Linked DNA regions of Parafrankia discariae. The protein of the gene in region 1 interacts with the protein of each later gene in a pairwise test. Links are inferred from orthologs where the notes say so. Each region holds a gene or a part of one and is shown in the gene's direction. Other genes may lie near its edges. The genes, in order: thrS and rplA.

Evidence for each region.
Region 2: the proteins of thrS (region 1) and rplA interact in binary tests that used the Escherichia coli proteins (3 or more experiments, as listed by UniProt). The link is inferred for Parafrankia discariae from one-to-one orthologs.

What each region holds. Positions count from the first base shown.
Region 1 is NZ_KB891223.1:14,206-25,708, forward strand. Bases 8,167-11,078 are described here. They hold thrS (threonine--tRNA ligase), read left to right. Parts: upstream 8,167-8,590; coding sequence 8,591-10,567; downstream 10,568-11,078. Other genes in these bases: B056_RS0119515 (TetR/AcrR family transcriptional regulator), read left to right, coding at 8,167-8,416; B056_RS0119525 (NAD+ synthase), read right to left, coding at 10,624-11,078. In the rest of the region: B056_RS0119475 (NUDIX domain-containing protein), read left to right, coding at 1-595; B056_RS0119480 (PKD domain-containing protein), read right to left, coding at 674-1,579; B056_RS0119485 (hypothetical protein), read right to left, coding at 1,582-2,232; B056_RS37185 (tyrosine recombinase), read left to right, coding at 2,445-3,548; B056_RS0119495 (hypothetical protein), read right to left, coding at 3,813-4,031; npdG (NADPH-dependent F420 reductase), read left to right, coding at 4,642-5,325; B056_RS0119505 (helical backbone metal receptor), read left to right, coding at 5,337-6,170; panB (3-methyl-2-oxobutanoate hydroxymethyltransferase), read right to left, coding at 6,234-7,175; more of B056_RS0119515, read left to right, coding at 7,772-8,166; more of B056_RS0119525, read right to left, coding at 11,079-11,503. UniProt on the Escherichia coli protein: Catalyzes the attachment of threonine to tRNA(Thr) in a two-step reaction: L-threonine is first activated by ATP to form Thr-AMP and then transferred to the acceptor end of tRNA(Thr). The rate-limiting step is amino acid activation in the presence of tRNA.
Region 2 is NZ_KB891252.1:121,015-132,473, reverse strand. The notes cover bases 7,533-10,400. They hold rplA (50S ribosomal protein L1), read left to right. Parts: upstream 7,533-8,543; coding sequence 8,544-9,257; downstream 9,258-10,400. Other genes in these bases: rplJ (50S ribosomal protein L10), read left to right, coding at 9,715-10,263; rplK (50S ribosomal protein L11), read left to right, coding at 7,957-8,391; nusG (transcription termination/antitermination protein NusG), read left to right, coding at 7,533-7,922. In the rest of the region: B056_RS0128005 (DUF7144 family membrane protein), read right to left, coding at 1-564; B056_RS45840 (GH25 family lysozyme), read right to left, coding at 738-2,690; rpmG (50S ribosomal protein L33), read left to right, coding at 3,378-3,542; B056_RS0127980 (FAS1-like dehydratase domain-containing protein), read left to right, coding at 3,873-4,328; B056_RS0127975 (MaoC family dehydratase), read left to right, coding at 4,421-4,849; B056_RS0127970 (pyridoxal phosphate-dependent aminotransferase), read right to left, coding at 5,036-6,244; preprotein translocase subunit SecE, read left to right, coding at 6,604-6,867; more of nusG, read left to right, coding at 7,098-7,532; rplL (50S ribosomal protein L7/L12), read left to right, coding at 10,470-10,862. UniProt on the Escherichia coli protein: One of the primary rRNA binding proteins, it binds very close to the 3'-end of the 23S rRNA. Forms part of the L1 stalk. It is often not seen in high-resolution crystal structures, but can be seen in cryo_EM and 3D reconstruction models.

The sequences.
Region 1 (11,503 bases):
GGCGGACAGCTCCGTCCCCTACCGCGGGCGGGTCATCGCCGTGCGCCGGGACATGGTGCGGATGCCCGACGGCGACACGTCCCAGCGGGACGTGGTCGTGCACCCGGGCGCGGTCGGTGTCGTCGCCCTGGACGACCAGGAGCGGGTGGTGATGGTCCGCCAGTACCGGCACCCGGTCGGCGGGCCGCTGTGGGAGCTGCCCGCGGGCATCCTCGACGTTCCCGGCGAGCCGGCCTCGGTCGCGGCCGCCCGGGAGCTGGCCGAGGAGGCGGGCCTGCGGCCGGGCCGTCTCGACCTGCTCGTCGACGTCTACGCGTCGCCGGGGATGACCGACGAGGCGTTCCGGCTGTTCCTGGCCCGGGACCTGGTGGAGATCCCGGCGGCCGAGCGGCATGTCGGCGTCCACGAGGAGGCCGAGATGGACATCACCCGCATCGACCTGTCGGAGGCGGTGGATCAGGTGATGCGCGGCGAGATCACCAACGGGATGGCGGTGATCGGCCTGCTGGCCACCTACCGGGCCCGGGTGGACGGCTATGAGCGGCTGCGTCCGCTCGGCTCGCAGTGGTCGGCCCGCCCCGGCGCGAGCGGCTGACCGTCGCCTGTCTCCCGTCGCCTGCCGGCCGTCACCCGTCCACCGGTGCCGGTGGACGGGGCCCGGCCGGCGTGGCGGTCAGTCGTTGGCGACGAGTACCCCGCCGGCCTCCTCGATGGTGATCGGCTCGGCGGCGGCGAGGACGACGTCCGGCAGGGGGAACGCCTGCGCCACCCCGGGGACGGTGAAGAAGCCGTCCCAGGTCACGGTGAGGGTCACCTGGTAGGTGCCCGGACGCTGGTAGGGGTGGGCGACGTAGGCGTCCGGGTGGTCACGGGGGGAGATCGCCGGGTCGTAGGGGCGGCCGGGTGCGTCCGGGCCGGTCCCGCCGTCGCCGAAGTCCCAGGCGTAGTGCGGGTTCGCGCTGATCGTGGCCAGGACGGGTTCGGCGACGTCGAAGGTGAAGGCGTCGGGCACCGCCGTGTGCATGATCGTCGGCAGGTTCGCGAAGCTGTTGCCGACCGGCTGGATCACGACGTCCGGGGTGGGCAGCAGCTCCTCGCGCAGGTAGTCGGCGAGCTGCGTGGCGATGTCGGCGACGGCGATGCCGTCGGGGTCGTAGAGCACCGGGCCGCAGTTCGCGACGAGCGCGTCGTACTCGGCGCGTTCGGCCGCCGTCATCTCCGGGGCGGGGCCGACACCGGTCAGCAGCGCGCACAGCGCGTCCGGGTCGGGCGGGCAGTCGTCGCCGCAGCCGCCACCGCCACCGCCACCGGTGGCGCCGCCGAGCGGCACCCGTTCGAGGTACCCGCCGCGGTAGCGGTACTGGTAGCCGTTGTCCGTGGCCCGGGTGTCGCAGCTGCCCCACCGTGCCCCGGTGCACGGGACCTGCGCGCCCGGCCGCGGACCGTCGGGCGCGGGTGCGGCCCGGGCGGCGGATCCCGGCCCGGCCAGCGGGCCCGGACCGATCCCGCCGAGGACGAGTAGCGCGGCCGCGACCAGCGCGGCGAGGGCGGCCGGACGTCCGTTGCGGTGCTGGCTCACGGCTACCCCGCGGCGTAGGTGATGGTCTGGACGCGCCAGCCGGGGCCGGTCAGCGCGAGGCGGGCCGTCGCGGTGCGGGTCGGCACGGCCGGTTCGGTGCCGGCGTCGCGGCCCGCCGGGTCGAGCAGGCGGACCTGGCGGGTCGTGGCGGTGAAGCGGACGTCGACGACGGTGCCGGTCCGCTCGCCGGCGGCCAGCCCGGTGATCTCGTAGGGCTCCTCGGCGGCGCGCAGCCCGAGCTGGTCCAGGTGCCGGGTCATGCCGACGTCCAGGGCGCAGGTCTGGCAGCCCGGCAGCGCGGTCGCCGAGACGTCGGCGACCCGGCCGCCCCGGGCGGCGGCGTTGATCTCGCGGTAGTAGGCCTCGACGACCCGGCCGGCGCCGGCGGGGGAGTCGTCGGCCGGGTCGGCGCCCGCCCCGGCCGGCCCGCCGGTGGTGGACCCGCCGGTGGTGGCGGCCGGGGTCGCGGTTCCGGGGGGCACGACGGGGCCTGTGCCGCCGGCGTGACCGGGGCTCGCCGGGCCGCCGGCCGTGGCGGAGCCGGGTCGCGCCGGCGGAGGCGCCCCACCCGCGGGGCCCGAGCCGCCGCAGCCGGCGAGGACCGACCCCGCCAGCAGCGAGACCGCGCAGACCGAGACCGTGCGGGCAGACACTCCGCGGACCGGTACTCCGCGGACCGATCGCCCGCCGGCCGGGCCGGCGCGGGCCGGGCTTGCGCTCGAGGTGGTGATGATGGCGGACCCCCGACGTGCGGCGAAACGTGACAATACAATGCCCGTCCGCACAAGCCGTCACGATAGACGCTCGACGGCGCCGTGGGACCGGCAACGGCGAACCGTCGCGGTCACGTCCTAATATCAGTTCGATGATGACCACGGTGGAAGGCGGCGACGCCCGCCACGGTGGGCCGCCCGGTGACTCAGCGGGCCCGGCCGGCCCGGTCCAGGTCATCGAGCGTTACCTGGACCACGTCGACGGCGAGCGCGGGCTGGCCCGCAACTCGGTGCTGGCCTACCGGCGTGACCTGCGCCGTTACCGCGAGCATCTGGCGGCCGGCGGGATCACCTCGCTGGCGGCGGTCGGGGAGGCCCAGATCGCGCAGTTCGCCGCCGCCCTGCGGGAGGGCGACGAGACCCATCCACCGCTCGCCCCGGCGTCGGTGGCCCGGATGCTGGTCGCGGTCCGGTCGCTGCACCGGTTCGCCGCGCAGGAGGGCGACGTCAGCGAGGACGTGGCCCGCCCGGTCCGGCCGCCGGTGCCGCCCAGGCGGCTACCGCGGGCACTCACCGTCGACCAGGTGAGCGCGGTCATCGCCGCCGCCGTGGCCGGCGGCCCTGATCATCCGGAGGTCTCCGGGGCCGGCCCGGACCGCGCGGAGCTCGCCGGCGGTGACCCGGCGGAGCTGGCGCGGCGGCTGCGCTCCGCGGCCCTGCTCGAACTGCTCTACGGGACGGGCGCGCGGATCTCCGAGGCGGTCGGCCTGGATCTGGACGATCTCGACCTGGACCAGTCCGCGGTGCGGCTGCGGGGCAAGGGCGGGCGGGACAGGATCGTCCCGCTCGGCCGGTACGCGGTGACCGCGCTGGAACGCTACCTTCGGCGCGGACGGCCGTACCTGGTCGCCGGGTGCTCGGGGGCGGCGCTCTTCGTCTCGCGGCGGGGGAACCGGCTGTCCCGGCAGAGCGCGTGGTCGGCGCTGCGTGTGGCGGCGAACGCGGCCGGTGTCCCAGGGGCCTCGCCGCACGTGCTGCGGCACTCGTTCGCGACCCACCTGCTCGACGGCGGCGCCGACGTCCGGGTGGTGCAGGAGCTGCTGGGGCATGCCTCGGTCAGCACGACCCAGATCTACACGCTGGTCACGATGGACCATCTGCGTGAGGTGTACGCGTCGTCGCACCCGCGGGCGCTGCGACGTTCCCCCGGTGCGGACCAGGCTGTCATGCCGCGTCCCGCCGCCGGCACCCCGTGACCCCGTGACCGGCCCGTGTCGCCGGGCACCGCAGATCTGAGAGGCACCGGGTATCCGAGGGGCATGGCACGTCCTGAGCGGCACAGCGCTCTGACAGGTGCGGTCCCCCGAACGGTCGGCCGCCCGTGGGTGACCGACGCGTGGGACGACAACCCCGGGCGACCGGTGAGGTCGGCCGGGCTGCCTACGTCCGGACCGGCCTGTCGCCAGGCCGTCCTTGTTCCTCGTTCAGAACGGCCCAGGTGCGGGACGGTGTGAACCGTTTCAGGACGGGGTGTACGGCCCCAGGCTCGGCATTCCGTTGGAGGGCGCGGGCGAGGGGACGCCGCCCACCCCGCCCACCGACTGGTTGCTGCGCTCGGCGAGGGTCTCGCCCACCTTGCGCGCGATCGCTTCCATCAGGCGCAGTGCCTGCGGCAGCGACAGGTTCAGCACCACTTCGCTGTCGTTCGTCATCGCGAAGCGAACCGACACGTCCGCCATTGCTCGACCTCTCTCGCCTGACTCGTAAGATCTGCCTGCCGAAGATCTGTTTGGTGCGTGTGATTGGGAACGGTACGGCCCATCTTGGACGTACGCACGTCCGGGGCTCCCCGAAGCGTACGGATCCTCACGTTGCGTCAGGTCGTCGGTGCTCCGCGTCGTGGTCAGAGTTCGGTGAAGATCCGCCACCCGTGCTGCTCCTTCGCCGGTCGCGATGCTCCGCCGGTGGCGTCGGTGCCGCCCGCCCGAGCCGGGGATCATTCCGGCCCATATCAATGATCGCGATCGTAGCTACCCCGTTGTTTCTTCATAGTCCCCTATCGGGTGGGTGGACCCGCGAGGGGGTGGGGGTAAATGTCCTCCCGCTGGCCGTTGTGTGCCCCTGTGCGCGACGTGGGTCCTTCGTGGTATCTGACGGTCGAAGTCACCGGTGACCCTCGGGTGGGAAACCCCTCATGCCGGTTCAGCGTGCTCCCCGGGCCGCCCGTCGCCGCTCCTGGCAGCCCACCGCGGGCCGGAGCCCGGCGGGTCGGGAATCCTGAACTGGGAGCGGAGTCACAGGGTGTGACGGTGGTCGGCACGCGGAGCCGGTTTCGGGCAGGATGGCCCGGTGAGCTCAGCATCGACGCCTCTTCCGGACGTCTCCTCGCTCGTGATCGGTATCCTCGGTGGTTCCGGGCCGCAGGGCGGGGGCCTCGCCGTCCGCCTCGCGATGGCGGGTCACCAGATCCTCGTCGGGTCGCGCTCGGCCGAGCGCGGCCGGGAGGCGGCCGCGAAGCTGGCCGCCCCCGGGCGGAACATCGCCGGCGGCGACAACGCCGACGTCGCCGAGCGGGCCGACGTCGTGATCGTCGCCGTCCCCTGGGAGGGGCACGGTGAGCTGCTGGCCGACCTGCGCAAGCAGCTGGCCGGCAAGGTCGTGATCGACTGCGTGAACCCGATGGGCTTCGACAAGGGCGGCGCGTTCGCGCTCCCGGTCGCCGAGGGCAGCGCCGCGCAGCAGGCCGCCGCCGTGCTGGCGGACAGCACCGTCGTCGGCGCCTTCCACCACGTGTCGGCCGTCCTGCTCATGGACGAGTCCGTCGAGTCGATCGACACCGACATCCTGGTCGTCGGCGACGACCGCGCCGCGACCGACACGGTGATCGCGCTGGCGAACCGGATCACCGGGATGCGCGGCATCTACGCCGGCAAGCTGCGCAACGCCGGCCAGGTCGAGGCGCTCACCGCCAACCTCATCTCGGTCAACCGCCGTTACAAGGCGCACGCCGGCCTGCGCGTCACCGACGTCTGAGCGGGCGCGGCATGCCGGCCGAGCAGGAACCGGCCGGCGCCGGGCCGGCCTTCGGTGAGCCGGCCTTCGGCGGGTCGGCCGGTGACGAGCCGGTCGACGACCTGGGCCTGCCGGTGGCGGTCCCGGCCGTGGTACGGCGCGTGGTCTCCCTGGTGCCGAGCCTGACCGAGTCCGTCGCGGCGACGGCACCCGGCCTGCTGGTGGGCGCCACCGACTGGTGCTCCCGGCCGGCGGACCTGGCGGTGACCAGGGTGCGCGGCACGAAGAACCCGGACGTCGCGGCGATCGTCGCGCTGGCGCCGGACGTCGTCTGCGCCAACGCCGAGGAGAACCGCCAGCCGGACCTGGACGCGCTGCGGGCGGCCGGTCTCGCCGTCTGGGTGACGGCGCCGACCACGGTCCCCGCGGCCCTGCGCAGCCTCGACCGCCTGCTGCGCCTGGCCTGCCGGCTGCCCCGTCCCGGCTGGCTGGAGACGGCGGAGCGGGTCTGGGCGACACCGGTCGACGGGCCACGCCGGCGCGCCGTCGTCCCGATCTGGCGCCGGCCGTGGATGGCGCTCGGCCGCGACACGTTCGCCGGTGACCTGCTGGCCCGGCTCGGGGTCGACAACGTCCTCGCCGGGGCGGACGAGCGTTACCCGCGGGTGGAGCTCGACCGGCTGCCCGCCCATGATCTCGTGGTGCTGCCCGACGAGCCGTACGCGTTCAGCCCGTCGGACGGGCCGGAGGCGTTCGCCGCGCCCGCGGTGTGCGTCTCCGGCCGGTTGCTCACCTGGTACGGGCCGTCGCTGGTCGAGGCGCGTGCGGAGCTGTCCGCCGCGCTCGCCGCGGCCCCCCGGCGCTAGGAGGCCCGGTGGCAGGGGCCCGGCGGCGGCTTCCCGGGTGGGAACCCGCCGCCCGGCGGCGGGTCAGTAGCTGTGCTCGACGGTCGGGTAGAGCCCGCCGGAGACCTCGTCACGGAACGCGGCCGCGGCCTCGGTGAGCGCTGTGCGCAGGTCGGCGAACCGCTTGACGAAGCGGGGCGGCTGGCCACCGGTCAGGCCGGCCATGTCCTGCCAGACGAGGACCTGCGCGTCGCAGTCGGCGCCGGCGCCGATCCCCACGGTGGAGATCAGTAGCTCCTTGGTCACCCGGGCGGCCAGGTCGGCCGGGACGACCTCCAGCACGACGGCGAACGCGCCCGCCTCCTGCAGGCCCAGCGCGTCGGCGAGCAGCACCTCACCGGCGCCGTCGCGGCCCTGCACCCGGTAGCCGCCGAAGGCGTGCACGCTCTGCGGGGTCAGGCCGAGGTGGCCCATCACCGGGATGCCGGCGGCCACCAGCGCCTCGACCTGGGGCAGCACCCGGGCGCCGCCCTCGAGCTTGACCGCGTGCGCCCCGCCCTCCTTGAGGAAACGGGTCGCGGTCGTCAGTGCCTGCTCGGGGCTCGCCTGGTAGGAGCCGAATGGCAGGTCGGCGACGACCATCGCGTGCGGTGCGCCGCGCACCACCGCGCGGACCAGCGGGATCAGCTCGTCCACGGTGATCGGGACGGTGGTCTCGTAGCCGTAGACGGTGTTGGCGGCGCTGTCCCCGACGAGGAGGACCGGGATGCCGGCCTCGTCGAAGATGCCCGCGGTGATGACGTCGTAGGCGGTGAGCATGGCCCACCGCTGGCCCCGGTCCTTGGCCGCGCGGATGTCGCGGACCGTGGTCCGGCTGTGGCTGGCGGGCCGGATCGTGGTCGGTGTGGCGGGCGCCTGGCCGCCGGCGTGGGGCGTGGTCGGCGCGCCGTAGAGCGTCGCCGCCTGCTCCGTTCCGGGCACGGCGGGGCCGCTGGATGAGCGGGGCATGCCGATCGATGAAGTCATGCGATCTCCCGGTGATCCGTCCGGGCGCGGGATCGCGTCCCGGCGTGCCCCCATGCTGCCACCGATCCGGCTCCGCGCGGAGCCGGATCGGTGGGGAACCGGCCCGAGGGTGACAGCGCGGGCCACGGGACGGCGCCGGGCTGTGGCCCGCGGGTGGCCGCCCGCGGGCCCGCCATGCGGTCTCGCCGGGTGCGTCCAGCGGGTTTTCGTTGTTCGGGTGGTGTTGCGGAGCTGGTGTGTTGGCCTGCGGTGGCGCATCATGCACAGGCGCGCTGCAACCGCAAACGGATGCGTCTGGGCGGCGCGCGGACGTACTGTCCGATCTTGTGAGCCGCGGGCGGGGAAACGTGCCGGCACAGTGTGCCCGGAGTCACCGGGGTGCTCGGAGTCACCGGGAGCCCGGGGCGCCATGCCCGGGGCCGTCAGCCGCCCCGGGCGGCCGGGCGCCGGGGCGGCCGGGGGTACCCGGCGGGCGGGCACGGCCGTGACGGTCCCCGGTCGGTGGACGGCGTGACGAAGGCGCGGGTGGCGTAGGGCATGCGGATGGACCAGCACGGCGACCGGTCTGGGCCGCCACCGTCGGGCCGGGCGGTCTGATGGCCGTCACACATGTGCGCGGGTCGGCGCCCGGGGGCCGGGCGGCCCCCGCGCCCTCGGGAGTGGTGCGCCCGCCGGGCCGGCCACGGGACACCCGCTGTGACACCGCGATCATCCAGGCGACGCTGACCGAGCTGGCCAGCAACGGGTTCGGCGGGCTGTCGATGGAGGCGGTCGCGGCCGCGGCCGGGGTGGGCAAGGGCACCGTCTACCGGCGCTGGCCGAGCAAGGGCGCCCTGGTGGCCGATGCGCTGGCGACGCTGGCGGAGACCTACGAGCCGCACGACACCGGCTCGCTGCGCGACGACCTCGTCGCCGCGCTGAACTCGGTGCGCCGGCACAGCATCCAGACGCTGTCGGGGCGGATCATGCCGCGGCTGCTGGCCGAGAAGGAGACCCACCCGGAGCTGTTCGACACCTACCGCCAGCAGGTGATCGTGCCGTCGCGGGAGCGGGTGGCGAGCGTGCTGCGGCGCGGGGTGGCGGCCGGTGAGCTGCTGGCCGACCTCGACATCGACCTGGTGACGGACATGCTCGTCGGCCCGGTCTCCTACCGCCAGTACACCAGCGGGAGCCACGAGGTCAGCGGCACCCGGATCGGCCAGATCGTGGACACCGTCCTGGGTGGCATCCGCCCCCGCTGACCGGTCCGCCCACCCGGCGGGGCCGGTGTGTCACCGTGCGTGTAATCCCGTTGGGATGCCCGGAGCGCACGAGTAGCATCTGCGGTCGGGACGGCCTGAGCTGGCAACCCGATCCGTGATCAGGGTGGTCGCAGGCACGCCCTGATTGTCCGTTCAACGCAGCAGGAGAAACCGGTGTCCGACGTCCGCGTAACCGTCCAGCGAGGTCAGCAGGCCGAGGAGCGGGTGGTGCGGACGGGGACTACGGCCGCCGAGCTCTTCGACGGGGAGCGGTCGGTGATCGCGGCCCGCGTCGGTGGTCTTCAGCGTGACCTGGCCCATCCGCTCGCCGCTGGTGACGTCGTCGAGCCGATCACCGTCGACTCGCCGGACGGGCGGGCCATCGTCCGCCACTCCTGCGCCCACGTGGTCGCGCAGGCCGTGCAGGACCTGTTCCCCAAGGCCCGGCTCGGCATCGGCCCGCCGATCCAGGACGGCTTCTACTACGACTTCGACGTCGAGCGCCCGTTCACCCCGGAGGACCTCAAGGCCGTCGAGAAGCGCGCCCAGGAGATCATCAAGGCCGGCCAGCGTTTCGCCCGCCGGGTCGTCTCCGAGGACGAGGCGCGCGCCGAGCTCGCCGACGAGCCGTACAAGATCGAACTGATCGGGCTGAAGTCCAACACGGGCGACGACGCCGAGGCCGGGGTCGAGGTGGGCGAGGGCGAGCTCACCATCTACGACAACCTGGACCCGAAGTCCGGCGAGCTGTGCTGGAAGGACCTGTGCCGCGGGCCGCACGTGCCCACCACCCGGCACATCCCCGCGTTCGCCGTGCAGCGCTCGGCGGCGGCGTACTGGCGGGGCAGCGAGCGCAACCCGCAGCTGCAGCGCATCTACGGCACCGCCTGGGAGTCCCGCGACGCGCTCAAGGCCTACCAGCACCGGCTCGCCGAGGCGGAGAAGCGCGACCACCGCCGGCTGGGCGCCGAGCTCGACCTGTTCTCCTTCCCGACCGAGATCGGGCCCGGCCTGGCCGTGTTCCACCCCAAGGGCGGCGCGATCCGCACCGTGATGGAGGACTACTCGCGGCGCCGGCACATCGAGGCCGGGTACGAGTTCGTCAACACCCCGCACATCACCAAGTCCGACCTCTACGAGATCTCCGGGCACCTCGACTGGTTCGCCGACGGCATGTACCCGCCCATGCAGCTCGACGGCGGCACCGACTACTACCTCAAGCCGATGAACTGCCCGATGCACATCCTGATCTTCCGGTCGCGCGGCCGGTCGTACCGGGAGCTGCCGCTGCGGCTGTTCGAGTTCGGCACCGTCTACCGGTACGAGAAGTCCGGGGTCGTGCACGGCCTGACCCGGGTCCGCGGCCTCACCCAGGACGACGCGCACCTGTTCTGCGCCCGCGAGCAGCTGCCCACCGAGCTCGACACCGTCCTGAAGTTCGTGCTCGGCCTGCTGCGCGACTACGGCCTGGAGGACTTCTACCTCGAGCTGTCGACCCGTCCGCCGGGCAAGGCGATCGGCAGCGACGAGGAGTGGGAGGAGGCGACCGAGCTGCTGCGCGAGGCCGCCTCCAAGCAGGACCTCGAACTCGTCATGGACGAGGGCGGCGGCGCGTTCTACGGGCCGAAGATCTCCGTGCAGGCCCGGGACGCGATCGGGCGCACCTGGCAGCTGTCCACCATCCAGGTCGACTTCCAGCTCCCGCAGCGCTTCGACATGACCTACCAGGCGGCGGACGGCACCCGCCAGCGCCCGTTCATGATCCACCGGGCGCTGTTCGGGACGATCGAGCGGTTCTTCGCGATCCTGCTGGAGCACTACGCCGGCGCGCTGCCGCCGTGGCTGGCGCCCGTGCAGGTGGTGGGCATCCCGATCACCGACGAGCACGTGCCGTACCTGACCGACGTCGCGGCGAAGCTGCGGCAGCGGGGCATCCGCGTCGAGGTCGACTCGTCCGACGACCGGATGCAGAAGAAGATCCGCACCGCGCAGAAGCAGAAGGTGCCCTTCATGCTGCTCGCCGGCGACGAGGACGTCGCCAAGGGCGCGGTGTCCTTCCGTTTCCGGGACGGCACGCAGCGCAACGGCGTGCCGGTGGACGAGGCCGTCGCGGAGATCCTCGACGCCGTCGAGCGCCGCATCCAGGTCTGAGACCGGACATCCAGATCTGAGCCCGCGCCCCCGGCGGATCGGCCCGTCGGGGGCCGTCAGCCCGCCGGGTGGTCGCGCTCGCGCCACCGCGAGGTGATCGGCAGCCGGCGGTCGCGGCCGAACGCCTTGGACGTCACCTTCGGCCCGGGCGGGTTCTGCCGGCGCTTGTACTCGGCGAGGTCGACCAGCCGGATCACCCGGTCGACCGTCGCCGGGTCGTGGCCCGCCGCGGTCAGCTCGGCCCGGCCGAGGTCGTGGCTGACGTAGTCGTCGAGGACGGCGTCGAGGACCGAGTAGTCCGGCAGGCGGTCGGAGTCGAGCTGGCCGGGGGCGAGCTCCGCCGACGGCGGCTTGACGATGATCTCCTCCGGGATGGGCGGGACCTCGCCGCGGGCGACCGCCCGCGCGTTGCGCCAGCGGGCCAGCGCCCACACGTTGGTCTTCGAGACGTCCTTGATCGGGGCGAACCCGCCGGCGCTGTCGCCGTAGAGGGTGGAGAACCCGGTGGCCAGCTCGCTCTTGTTCCCGGTTGTCAGAATCAGGTGGCCGTGCTCGTTCGACAGCGCCATCAGCAGCGTCCCGCGGACCCGCGCCTGCAGGTTCTCCGCGGCCAGCCCGTGCAGGCCCCCCGCGGCGGCGAGCGCGGAGTGGAAGGCGGCCACCGTCGGCTCGATCGGGACGACGCTGTGCCGGGTCCGCTGCCGGTGGGCGAGCTCGGCGGCGTCGTCCAGCGAGCCCTGTGACGAGTGCGCCGAGGGCAGGGCCACCGTGTGCACGGCGTCCGGGCCCAGCGCGTCCACCGCGATCGTGGCCACCAGCGCCGAGTCGATGCCGCCGGACAGGCCGAGCGCCACCGAGCGGAAGCCGTTCTTGCGGACGTAGTCGCGGGTCCCGGTGACGACGGCGGCGTACAGCTCGCCGGCCGGGTCGGGCCGG
Region 2 (11,459 bases), on another replicon or contig:
GCCGGCTCCGCCCTGGCCGCGCCCGTAGCCGCCGGTCTCGTAGCCACCGGCCGAGCCCGGCCCGGCGCCCACCGTGGCCCGCGCGCCGCTGCGAGCCGTCGTGCCCGCGCCGCGGGCCATCCCACGGTCACTCGGGTAGGGCTCGACGGCGCCGCCGCGACCGCGGGTCTGGTACGTGGCCAGCGCGTAGATGACGAGGATGTCGATGGCGATGATGATCACTGACCAGACGGGGAAGGCGGCCATGAACGCGAGCTGGCCGATCGCGTTGAGCGCGGCGATGACGATGCCGACCCAGCGGGCGAGCTCGTTGCCGGCCGCGATACCGAACGCGATCCCCATCTGGATGATGCCGACGACGATCCACAGCCAGCCCCAGAAGGTGGTGTTGGCGTAGATCACCCCGGTACCTGTCGAGGTGGAGTAGAGGTTGTCCACGATCACGATGTAGTCGCGAAGCGACGCGATGCCGTAGATGAGGTTGTGGAATCCGACGACGAACATGATGACGGCCGCGAAGATCAGCCAGCCATCCGTGTTGCGTACCTGCCGCAGATCTGCCATCTGGTCCTCCCGGCTGTACGACGGCGCAGCGTGTGGCCAAGTGGACACAGTCCGTCGCACTCGGCGTCAGATACCCCGCGTAGGTCTTCGTCACTCCTCGCGTTCGTTTCGGATGGGTGCGGCCGGGCGCCGGCGCCGGCGCGGGTGGGGGGACGGACGGCGTCAGGGCGCCGTCAGGACGCCGTCGCGGGCAGCAGGGTCACCGCGTTCGTGGCGGCTGTCCAGCGCAGCCTGCCGAACTGGAAGGCGCTCTCGCGCCCGCCCGGTACGGAGTACTCGTCCGTGATCGGAAGACCCAGGCTGGACGTCGAGCCGCCCAGTTCCAGATAGCGACGCAGGATCAGGCCGTGCACCTCGTGCGCGCCGGTCGCCGGGTGCCAGTAGATCCAGCCACCCTGGAAGATCGCCTGGTGGGCACCGGGCGCGGTGGCCCACTCGACGTCGCCGAGCGGACGTCCGAGGAAGCTGTTGGTCCCGCCGAGGCCCAGGTACTTCGTCGCGATGTCGCCGTGCAGCACCCGCGGTCCGGTCGCGACGGACCAGTAGATGAGCCCGTTCGTGAACGGGCGCCAGCGGCCGCCGCCGCCCGCGACGACCTCCGGGCCGGTGGGCGCCCCGAGGGCGACCTGCAGCAGCCCGGCCGCCGCGTACCGCTTGTCGATCTCGGACAGCGTCCCGTCGGCGAGTCCGGTCAGCGCGGGCGCCGAGCAGCACACGACGTTCATGTCGACGTTCCCGATGATGCCTGGGACCACGCCGGAGGACGTGTACTGCCACAGGGCCCAGCCGGGCCAGCCGCCTGGCAGCCAGCCCGGGGCGGACTCGCTGTTGTAGATGGCGAACCAGAACGGGTACCGGGCGAACTCCTTCGTGTCGGCCATGCTGTCCGTCCAGAACGACCGGTACGTGTACAGGACGGGCGCCCGGCCGGTCTGGGACTCGACCTCCTCCAGGAAGGCCCGGGTCCAGGCCGCGAGAGCCACCGGATCGAGGCCACCGGTGGTCTCCAGGTCCAGGACCGGGGCGAGCTGACCGGCCGCGCGGGTGAGGCCGGTGACGGCCAGGAAGTGCCGAGCCTGGTCGACGGCGGTGGAGAGCGGGGCCGCCGGGCGGGCGTAGTGGTAGGCGCCGACCACGAGTCCCGCCTTGCCGGCCGCGTCCCGGTCGCCGACGAAGAAGGGATTCGTGTAGTTGGTTCCTTCGGTGGCCTTCACGATCGCGAAGCTCATGCCGGCGGCCTTGACCGCGTTCCAGTCGATCGGCGCCGACCCGGGGTGCTGCCACGAGGCGATGTCGACGCCCTTGGGCCAGGCGGGGGACGGCTCCGCGAGCACGACGCGCTCGGCCGTCCCCGGCCCGGACACCGGTGTCACACCGGCCGCCGCCGGCGGGACGGTTCCAGGCTGCGTGGGTGGGGCGGCCTCGGGTGGGGCGGCCTCGGGGGGAACAGATGGAGCCGTCCCAGGTGGCGCGGGTGGGGTCGTCCCAGGTGGCGCCGGCGCGGGCGCCGCGGTCGTGGGTGTGGGCACAGCGGGTGTCGGCGTGGCGGATGCCGCGGCCCCGGGTGCCGCCGCGGCCGGTGCGATCTGTGTCGCGGGCGAGGCCTGCGTCGACGGGGTGAGCTGAGCCTGGGGTGTGGCCTGAGCCTGTGCCTCCGGTGTGGCCGGTGTGGCCGGTGTGGCTGGTGCGGATGGTGCGGATGGTGCGGAGACGGGGGTTGGCGGGGTGGAGAGCGCGCCCGCGGCCGGCGCGGAGAGCGCGACGGCGGTGACGGCCACCGTGGCCGCGCTGAGGACCCGCGCCGAGAACCGTCCGCCATTGCGCAGGCGCCAGACGGCCAGCGCCTCGTCGACCGTCAGCCGACCGGCCGCCGGGCCCGCAACCCCGGCGGCGACATCCTGTGGTCTCGTTGGTGCCGGTGGCCTCGGGCCGGGCCGGTCCGGGAACGCGGCGCGCAGCGTCGCGTAGGACGTTCCAGGTGGCAGTGAGGTCCCGGCGGGGACGGGTACCCCGGCGCGGGGGATCGGCGGCGCGGTGGCCGGCTGGCTTCTCCCCGGCGCACGCGGGACGATGGGCGCCGCGTCCGGAGTCTGTGGATCTCGGGAGTGACGGTACGTGAGCGGCATGAGCAACCCTCGATGCTGGGAGGCGCGGCGGCGGCTGCGGTAGCACCTGTGAGGCGCGCGTCCACGGCCAAGCAACACGCTAGGCACTCATGCGATTACTTACAGCTATCAGCGAGGGGTGCGTGTCGGGCCCGACGTCACCGTTGGTTCGCCGTGTCGGCCTTCTGGCCGTGTTCGCGGGGTCTGGTCACCCGCGCGCCGTCGAGGGCGGTCGGCGCGGTCCCCGGCCGGCCGGGCCGGCCCCGCGCGGGGGCGCGTGAGCCGGCCGGGAGGCGCGGGGCGGAAGTGTGGGGGGGTGCCCGCCACGAAGTCGCCGGAGTCGTGTAACGTAAGTCCCGCGCGAGCAACGCCCCTTTAGCTCAGTCGGCAGAGCGTCTCCATGGTAAGGAGAAGGTCTACGGTTCGATTCCGTAAAGGGGCTCAGGCGGTCCGGTATCGGGCAGGATCGTGATCGGCAGTTGGTGGTCTGTCCGCTTATACTGTCAGTCGGGTCTTCGCTCACTGGTGATCCGTCATGGCGGTGTAGCTCAGTCTGGCAGAGCAAGCGGCTCATAATCGCTGTGTCGCCGGTTCAAGTCCGGCCACCGCTACCATCGGGTCGCGGCACACCGTGTCACCCTCCAGGGGTCTGGTGAGTCGCGGCCCCTTGGCCTGCAGAGAATTCGAGACAGGAAGAGGCATCTCGCCGTGGCTGCCACCGACGTTCGTCCGAAAATCACAATGGCGTGTCAGGTGTGCAAGCACCGCAACTACATCACGCGCAAGAACCGGCGGAACGACCCCGACCGTCTCGAGCTGCGCAAGTTCTGCCCGAACTGCCGCTCGCACACCGAGCACCGCGAGACGCGCTGACCCGTCGGCCGACCACGGCTGGTGAGGCGCCGTCCACCGGGCGGGGCGAGCCCCCGACGCGGGCGGTGACAGCGACACGTGAGTTACACCGGGCGGGTCCATGACACACGGACCCGCCCGGTTTCGTCGTTCCGCCGGCCGGTGGCACGCCGACCCGGCGGCGGCGCGGTCCGCGTGATGCGCGGTCCGCGTGATGCGCGGTCCGCGCGGCGAGGCTGTGCTCGCGGGCGCGGGCCCGATAAGGTCTCGAACCGGTCCGGTAAGCCCGGGTTCCGGCGCTCTCGGGATCGGGTGACCTCGGGATCGGCAACGTCGAGATCGGAGCGTGTGGTGCCACTGAACCAGGACTTCGTCGGACGCAGTTACACCTCCGACGTCCCGTTCCAGGTGGGACGTGAGCACATCCGCCAGTTCGCCCGCGCCATCGGCGACGGCAACCCGCTCTACCACGACGTGGAGGCGGCGGAGGCCGCCGGTCACGCCGATCTGCTCGCCCCGCCGACCTTCCTGGTCACGGCGATCCCGGGTGACCTCGGGCTGCCGACGGACGACCCCGCTCTCGGGCTGGACTACTCCCTCGTCGTTCACGGTGACCAGCGATTCACCCTGCACCGCCCGGTCGTCGCGGGCGACGAGTTCGTGGTGCGCTCGACGCTGGCGTCCATCCGCTCGATCGGCCGCAACGAGGTGCTGGTGACGGCCTACGAGTTCACCACGACGAGCGGTGAGCTGATCGCCGAGGGAACGTGCAGCCTGGTCTCCCGCGGCACCGCGCCGCCCCGCTGACCGCGCCGACCCGCCACCCCACGCCGCCCCGCGCGGCTGACTACGCCGCCCCGCTGACACGGCGTCCCGCCAGGGGTTCGATTGGAGCCGGCATGCCCACCACCGTCACCTATGACGCCGTCGACGTCGGTACCGAGATCGGTGATCGGGTCTTTCCGCTCCGGCGGGCCGATCTGGTGCGCTACGCCGGCGCGTCGGGCGATTTCAACCCGATCCACTGGAACGAGCGGGCGGCCGCCGAGGCCGGGCTCCCCGGTGTGCTCGCGCACGGCATGCTGACGATGGCCACGGCGGGCCGGCTGGTCACCGACTGGGTCGGCGACCCGGCGGCCGTCGTCGAGTTCGGTGTGAAGTTCTCCTCACCCGTGGTCGTGCCGGACGACGGCGAGGGCGCACAGGTCTCTGTCCGGGGCGTTGTGGAGAAGAAGCTCGACGGCCGGCGGGTCGTGGTCAACCTCACAGTCCGACACGAGGGTGCCAAGGTTCTCATGGCGGCGCGGGCGACCGTCCAGCTCGCCTGACGCCGTCGGCGCCGGCCCGACACGGCAGCGGGCCCCGCGGAGGTGATCCGCGGGGCCCGCTGCCGGCTGTCGTCGCTACGACGGCCGGATGCACGTCGGTCGGCCGGTGTCCGTCAGGCGGACCTCGTCGCGACCAGGGTGCGGGTGGTGGAGGCGGACGGTGCGCTCAGCTGACCTGAGCCGGCCTCAGACAGCCTCGGACAGCAGGGCGCCGAGTCGGCGGACACCCTCGACCAGGTCGGTGTCCCCCAGGGCGTAGGACAGCCGGGCGAAACGCGGGGTGCCGAAAGCCTCTCCGGGCACGATCGCGACGCCGGCCTCCTCCAGGATGAACTGGCACAACTCGGCCGAGGTCGCCGGCGTGCGGCCACGTAGCGTCCGGCCGAGCACACCCTCCAGCGACGGGTAGGCGTAGAAGGCGCCGTCCGGCAGCGGGCAGCGCACGCCGGGGATCTGCACGAGCATCTCGTGCATGGTCTTGCGGCGGCGGTCGAAGGCCGTCCGCATCTCGTGGACGGCGTCGAGCGGGCCGGCGACGGCGGCGAGCGCCGCGGCCTGGGCGACGTTCGAGACGTTCGAGGTGGCGTGCGACTGCAGGTTGGTGGCCGCCTTGACGACGTCGAGCGGGCCGATCAGCCAGCCGACCCGCCAGCCGGTCATCGCGTAGGTCTTGGCGACACCGTTGACGACGACCCAGCGGTCGGCGAGCTCGGGTGCCTCGACGGGCATCGAGGCGAAGCGGGCGCCGCCGTAGACCAGGTGCTCGTAGATCTCGTCGCTGAGCACCCAGATACCGGCCTCCGCGGCCCAGCGGCCGATCGCGCGGACCTCCTCCGGGGTGTGGACGGCGCCGGTCGGGTTGGAGGGGGAGCAGAACAGCAGGACCTTGGTGCGGGGGGTCCGGGCCGCCTCAAGCTGCTCGACGGTGACGCGGTACCCGGCCTCGGGCCCGGTCACGACGTCGACGGGCACTCCACCGGCGAGGCGGATCGCCTCGGGGTAGGTCGTCCAGTAGGGGGCGGGCAGGAGAACCTCGTCCCCTGGGTCGAGCAGTGTCGCGAACGCCTGGTAGACGGCCTGCTTGCCGCCGTTGGTGATGAGGACCTGGCTTGGCTCGACGACCAGGCCGGAGTCGCGCCTGGTCTTCTCCGCGACGGCCTCCCGCAGCTCGGGGAGGCCGGCAGCCGGGGTGTAGCGGTGCATGCGCGGCTCGCGGCACGCCTTCTCCGCGGCGGCGACGATGTGTTCGGGAGTCGGGAAGTCGGGCTCGCCGGCACCGAAGCCGATCACGTCCCGGCCCGCGGCGCGCATCGCCTTGGCGGTCGCGTCGACGGCGAGGGTCGCGGATGGCGCGATGCCCGCGATGCGGTGGGAGATCCTGCTCATGGCAGCCATGCTGCCACGTGAGTAGGGGATCGGGCCGGCCCGTCCGGCCCCTCCTGGGGCGACCTGCGGACGTCTAAGAGCACCGTGCGGACGGCTTCCGGTCGATGAAGGGGTATGCTCGTTCCGCTCGGCCTGTCAGCCCCCGCCTGCAGCTGGAAGCTCCACCGAACGGCCCACCCGAAAGATCTTCTGGAGATCATCGGAAGCCTGGCGGAGAGCGAAGGCGACAAGGTGGGAACCAGGCGGCGGTCCGGGTACGTCTAAGGGGCGTGGCTCAATTGGTAGAGCACCGGTCTCCAAAACCGGCGGTTGCAGGTTCGAGTCCTGTCGCCCCTGCGTTGGACCGACGAACGAGTGGGTGGAGCTGAGTGGCGACCGATACGCGTGACGCGGCACCGCGGGCCGGCAGGTCCGCGCGGGCTGACCGTCGACGGTCGCCGTTCTCGATTGTCCGCAGGATTCGTCAGTTCGTCCGCGAGGTCATCGCGGAGCTTCGCAAGGTCGTCTACCCGGGTCGGAGCGAGCTGATCACGTACGTGATCGTCGTGCTCGTCTTCGTCACGGTGATGACGGCCTTCGTGGCCAGCCTCGACTTCGGCCTGACGAAGGCGGTCCTCGCGGTCTTCGGCTGACACCGGAGCCATCGCGGGCACCGGTCCGCGCCGACCGATCGTCGGTGCGGCACGGCGCCCGGCCCGGGTACCGGCCCGCGCCGTCGTTCCGGCTCTGTGCGATCGGGGCGCGTCTCGTTGGTACGGGTCGCGGCGGGCGACCCGGTCGCCGGTCGACCGCCCGGCGGGTCAGGTCCGCCGGCGAGAGAACCACCCACTGTCCACCCGTCCACGAGAGAAGGAACGACCGCGTGTCCCAGTCTCCCGAGCACGCCTCCTCCGAGCAGGGAGAGGCCCTCGACCGTCTCGACCCCCTTGCGGCGTTCGAGCGCGACGAGGTCGCGAGCACGGACGCCGCGGCCGCACCTGAGAAGGACGACCTCGAGGACGACCTCGGGTCCGACGGCGGCTCCACCGCCGACACGGCGGCGGCCGAGGCCGTGCCGGCCGCTGGCGCCGTGCCGGCCGCCACCGTGGTCGTGACGCCCGAGCCCGAGCCTCAGGACGACGGCGACGACCTGCTCCGGGCGCTCGAGGACGCTCCCGGCGAGTGGTACGTCGTGCACTCCTACGCGGGCTACGAGAACAAGGTCAAGACCAATCTCGAGACCCGGATCTCCAGCCTCAACATGGAGGACTACATCTTCCAGATCGAGGTCCCGACCGAAGAGGTCCCGGTCGTCAAGAACGGCAAGCGCCAGCTCGTCCAGCAGAAGAAGTACCCCGGCTACATCTACGTCCGGATGGATCTGACCGACCAGTCGTGGTCGGCGGTCCGCAACACGCCGGGTGTGACCGGGTTCGTGGGCCTGACGAACCGGCCGTCGCCGCTGCGCCGCGAGGAGGTCGTCTCCATCCTCGCGCCGGCGGCGCCGAAGGAGAAGAAGGTCGAGACGGTCAAGGCCCAGGAGTTCGAGGTCGGGGAGTCCGTCACCGTCATGGACGGCCCGTTCGCCACCCTGCCGGCCACCATCAGCGAGATCAACCTCGACGCGCAGCGCCTGAAGGTACTCGTCTCCATCTTCGGTCGGGAGACACCGGTCGAGCTCCAGTTCAACCAGGTCGCGAAGATCTGATCCGCCCGTAGAACCCCGGTAGGAAGACGAACAGATGCCTCCCAAGAAGAAGAAGATCACTGCGCTGATCAAGCTCCAGATCAACGCCGGCAAGGCGACCCCGGCGCCGCCGGTCGGTCCCGCCCTGGGCCAGCACGGCGTGAACATCATGGAGTTCTGCAAGCAGTACAACGCGGCCACCGAGTCGCAGACCGGCAACGTCGTGCCGGTCGAGATCACCGTGTACGACGACCGGTCGTTCACCTTCGTCACCAAGACCCCGCCCGCCGCCCGGCTGATCCTCAAGGCCGCCGGCGTGGACAAGGGCAGCGGCACGCCGCACCGGGTCAAGGTCGCGAAGCTGACCCCGGCCCAGGTGCGCGAGATCGCCCAGACGAAGCTGCCGGACCTCAACGCGAACAGCATCGAGGCCGCGGAGAAGATCATCGCCGGTACCGCGCGCTCGATGGGTATCACCGTCGGCGAGTGACCGTGTCCGGACGACTGTGTCCGGACGGCGGTGTCCCGCGCGAACACGCGGGTGAACGCAGGTATGTGGGAGGGCTCGTCGCTGCCACGGCCCGGGTGGAGCCCGGGTCGGACGGCGCGGAGCGGGACCCGCCAACACCACGAGGAGAACTCATGAAGCGCAGCAAGGCCTACCGCGCCGCGGCCGAGAAGATCGACGCGACCGCTCTCTACAGCCCGCTCGACGCGGCCCGGCTGGCCCGGGAGACGTCGTCCACGAAGTACGACGCCACCGTCGAGGTCGCCCTCCGGCTCGGCGTCGACCCGCGCAAGGCCGACCAGATGGTGCGTGGCACGGTCAACCTGCCGCACGGCACCGGCAAGTCCCCGCGGGTCGCGGTGTTCGCCGCCGGCGAGAAGGCCGCCGAGGCCACCGCCGCGGGCGCGGACGTCGTCGGCAGCGACGACCTGGTGGCCCGCATCCAGGAGGGCTTCCTCGACTTCGACGCCACGGTCGCGACGCCCGACCAGATGGCCAAGGTCGGCCGGATCGCCCGCATCCTCGGGCCTCGTGGGCTCATGCCGAACCCGAAGACCGGCACCGTCACCCTGGACGTCGCCAAGGTCGTCGGCGACATCAAGGGCGGTAAGATCAACTTCCGGGTCGACAAGCAGGGCAACCTGCACATCGTCATCGGCAAGGTGAGCTTCTCCGAGACCCAGCTCATCGAGAACTACACCGTCGCCCTCGACGAGATCGTCCGGGTCAAGCCGTCGGCGGCCAAGGGCCGGTACCTCAAGAAGATCACTTTCGCCACGACGATGGGCCCCGGCATCCCCGTGGACCCGAACCGGACCCGGAACCTCCTCGAGGAGGTTCCGGCCTGACCGGAACGGCACCGACCGCACGACCGGAAGACCGCACGACCGGCAGACCGGACGAGTTCGACCGGAATCGTACGACCGGGCCGGACCAGTTCGAATCGAACGGCACGACGAGGGCACGCACCGTCCGCGGTGGGTGCCCTTCGTTCGTTCCGCGTTGCTCCTGCTACGATGATGAACAGTTCCACACCGAAGACCGCTGGTCGTACTCCGGCCGTCGGGTCCCGAGTTTTTCGGAGATCTGTCGTCGGAGGCCGAAGGCTCGGTTTCCCCGAGCGGCCCGCGCAGGTGGCGGACGGGAAGTGGCTCACGCATCGCCGCTCTGCCGGCTCCGAACTCACTCAGATGGGTACGGCCGGCGGGTGAAGATCGTCGCCCTTGACGCCCCGCGCCTCCTGCGCCGGGGCGTTCGTCGTTTCCGGGTCCTTCGGTATGGCCGGCCGACCATTGAAGGAGCCCGATGGCGAACTCGGAGAAGACCGCCGCGGTGGCGGAGATCGCCGAGGAGTTCCGTGGTTCGACCGCCGCGGTGCTGACCGAGTATCGCGGCCTGACGGTGAGTCAGCTCACCGAGCTGCGCCGCGCCCTCGGCGAGACCACCCGCTACGCGGTGGTCAAGAACACCCTTACCAAGATCGCCGCGGCCCAGGCCGGCGTGTCCGGCATCGACGACCTGCTCGTCGGTCCGACGGCCGTCGCGTTCGTCGGCGGCGACCCGGTCGAGGCGGCCAAGGGCCTGCGGGACTTCGCCCGCGCCAACCCGGCCCTGGTCGTCAAGGGCGGGGTCGTCGAAGGCAAGGCGTTGAATGCGGACGAGATCCGCAAGCTCGCCGACCTGGAGTCCCGCGAGGTCCTGCTCGCCAAGCTGGCCGGAGCCATGAACGGCTCGCTGGCCAAGGCGGCTGGCCTCTTCGCCGCCCCGCTGTCGCAGGTGGCTCGGCTCGCCGAGGCCCTGCGCGCGCAGCGGGAGGAGACGGCCGGCGCCGAGCCGGTCTCCGTGGACGCCTGACGAGCGACGCCTGACGGGACCCCCGTCCCGCGGGCGGTGTCCCGGTGCGGCCGCGGCTGGCCCGCACCGAGCCGCCCTCGCGGGGTGGTGCCCCGGCGGGGCCGCGTCCCACGGGACGCGACGACCGACCACCCACCTGACGACACCCCCCGGCATGGCCGGGCGCCGGATCATCTGATCGGCATTACAAGGAAGGAACCGCCACCATGGCGAAGCTTTCGACCGACGAGCTCCTCGGCGCGTTCAAGGAGATGACGCTCCTGGAGCTCTCGGAGTTCGTGAAGCAGTTCGAGGACACGTTCGGCGTGACCGCGGCCGCCCCGGTCGCCATCGCGGCCGGCCCGGTGGCCGGTGGCGCGGGCGGCGAGGCCGCCGCCGTCGAGGAGCAGGACGAGTTCGACGTGATCCTCGAGTCCGTCGGTGACAAGAAGATCCAGGTCATCAAGGAGGTCCGCGCGCTCACCAGCCTGGGCCTCAAGGAGGCCAAGGACCTCGTGGACGGCGCCCCCAAGCCCGTCCTGGAGAAGGTCGCCAAGGAGGCCGCGGACAAGGCCAAGGCGGCCCTCGAGGGCGCCGGCGCCACCGTCACCGTCAAGTAGTTCGGTACCGGTGCCGCCTGCCGGCACCGGTCCGCCGTGGCCCCGGCGCCGGCGCGCTGTCGTCGCGGCGGACATCCCGCTCCCCGGCCGGCCTCCCGCCGGCCGGGGGCGGATGACCTTGAGCCCCGTCCCGGTACGTCCGGGGCGGGGCTTCGGCGTGTCCGGCGCTGCGCGACCGGGTGCGGCGCGGCGGCGCGGTCCGGTGGCACGGCGGTCCGCGGTCCGGTGGGGCGGCGCGGCGGGTGGTGATCCGACTGGCGGGCGGGGCCGGTGGTGGTAAGACTTCGGTGTCGTCGTCGGGCCGTGGAGTGGGCCCGCGGGACGGCCGGAGAGACCGTGATCGGCCGTTCGGGCGGCCGGTCGGTGGCGTGATCAGGGCGGCGCCTTCGCCCGTTTCATGCATGAATGGCCTTCTCACGGGGCATCTTCCGCGGGACGGGCCGGCCGGGGCGCTCGGTCGGCGGCGGTCCGGCCCACCCGGAGCGGCGTGTCAACGGCGAGATCGGGCCGAGACGATGTTGCCCTTGAGGCCTTGACTAGCTCCGGGGCTACGGAGTTCCATCATTTCGCGAACCTTCGTAGGGAAGCGGCGCGCGA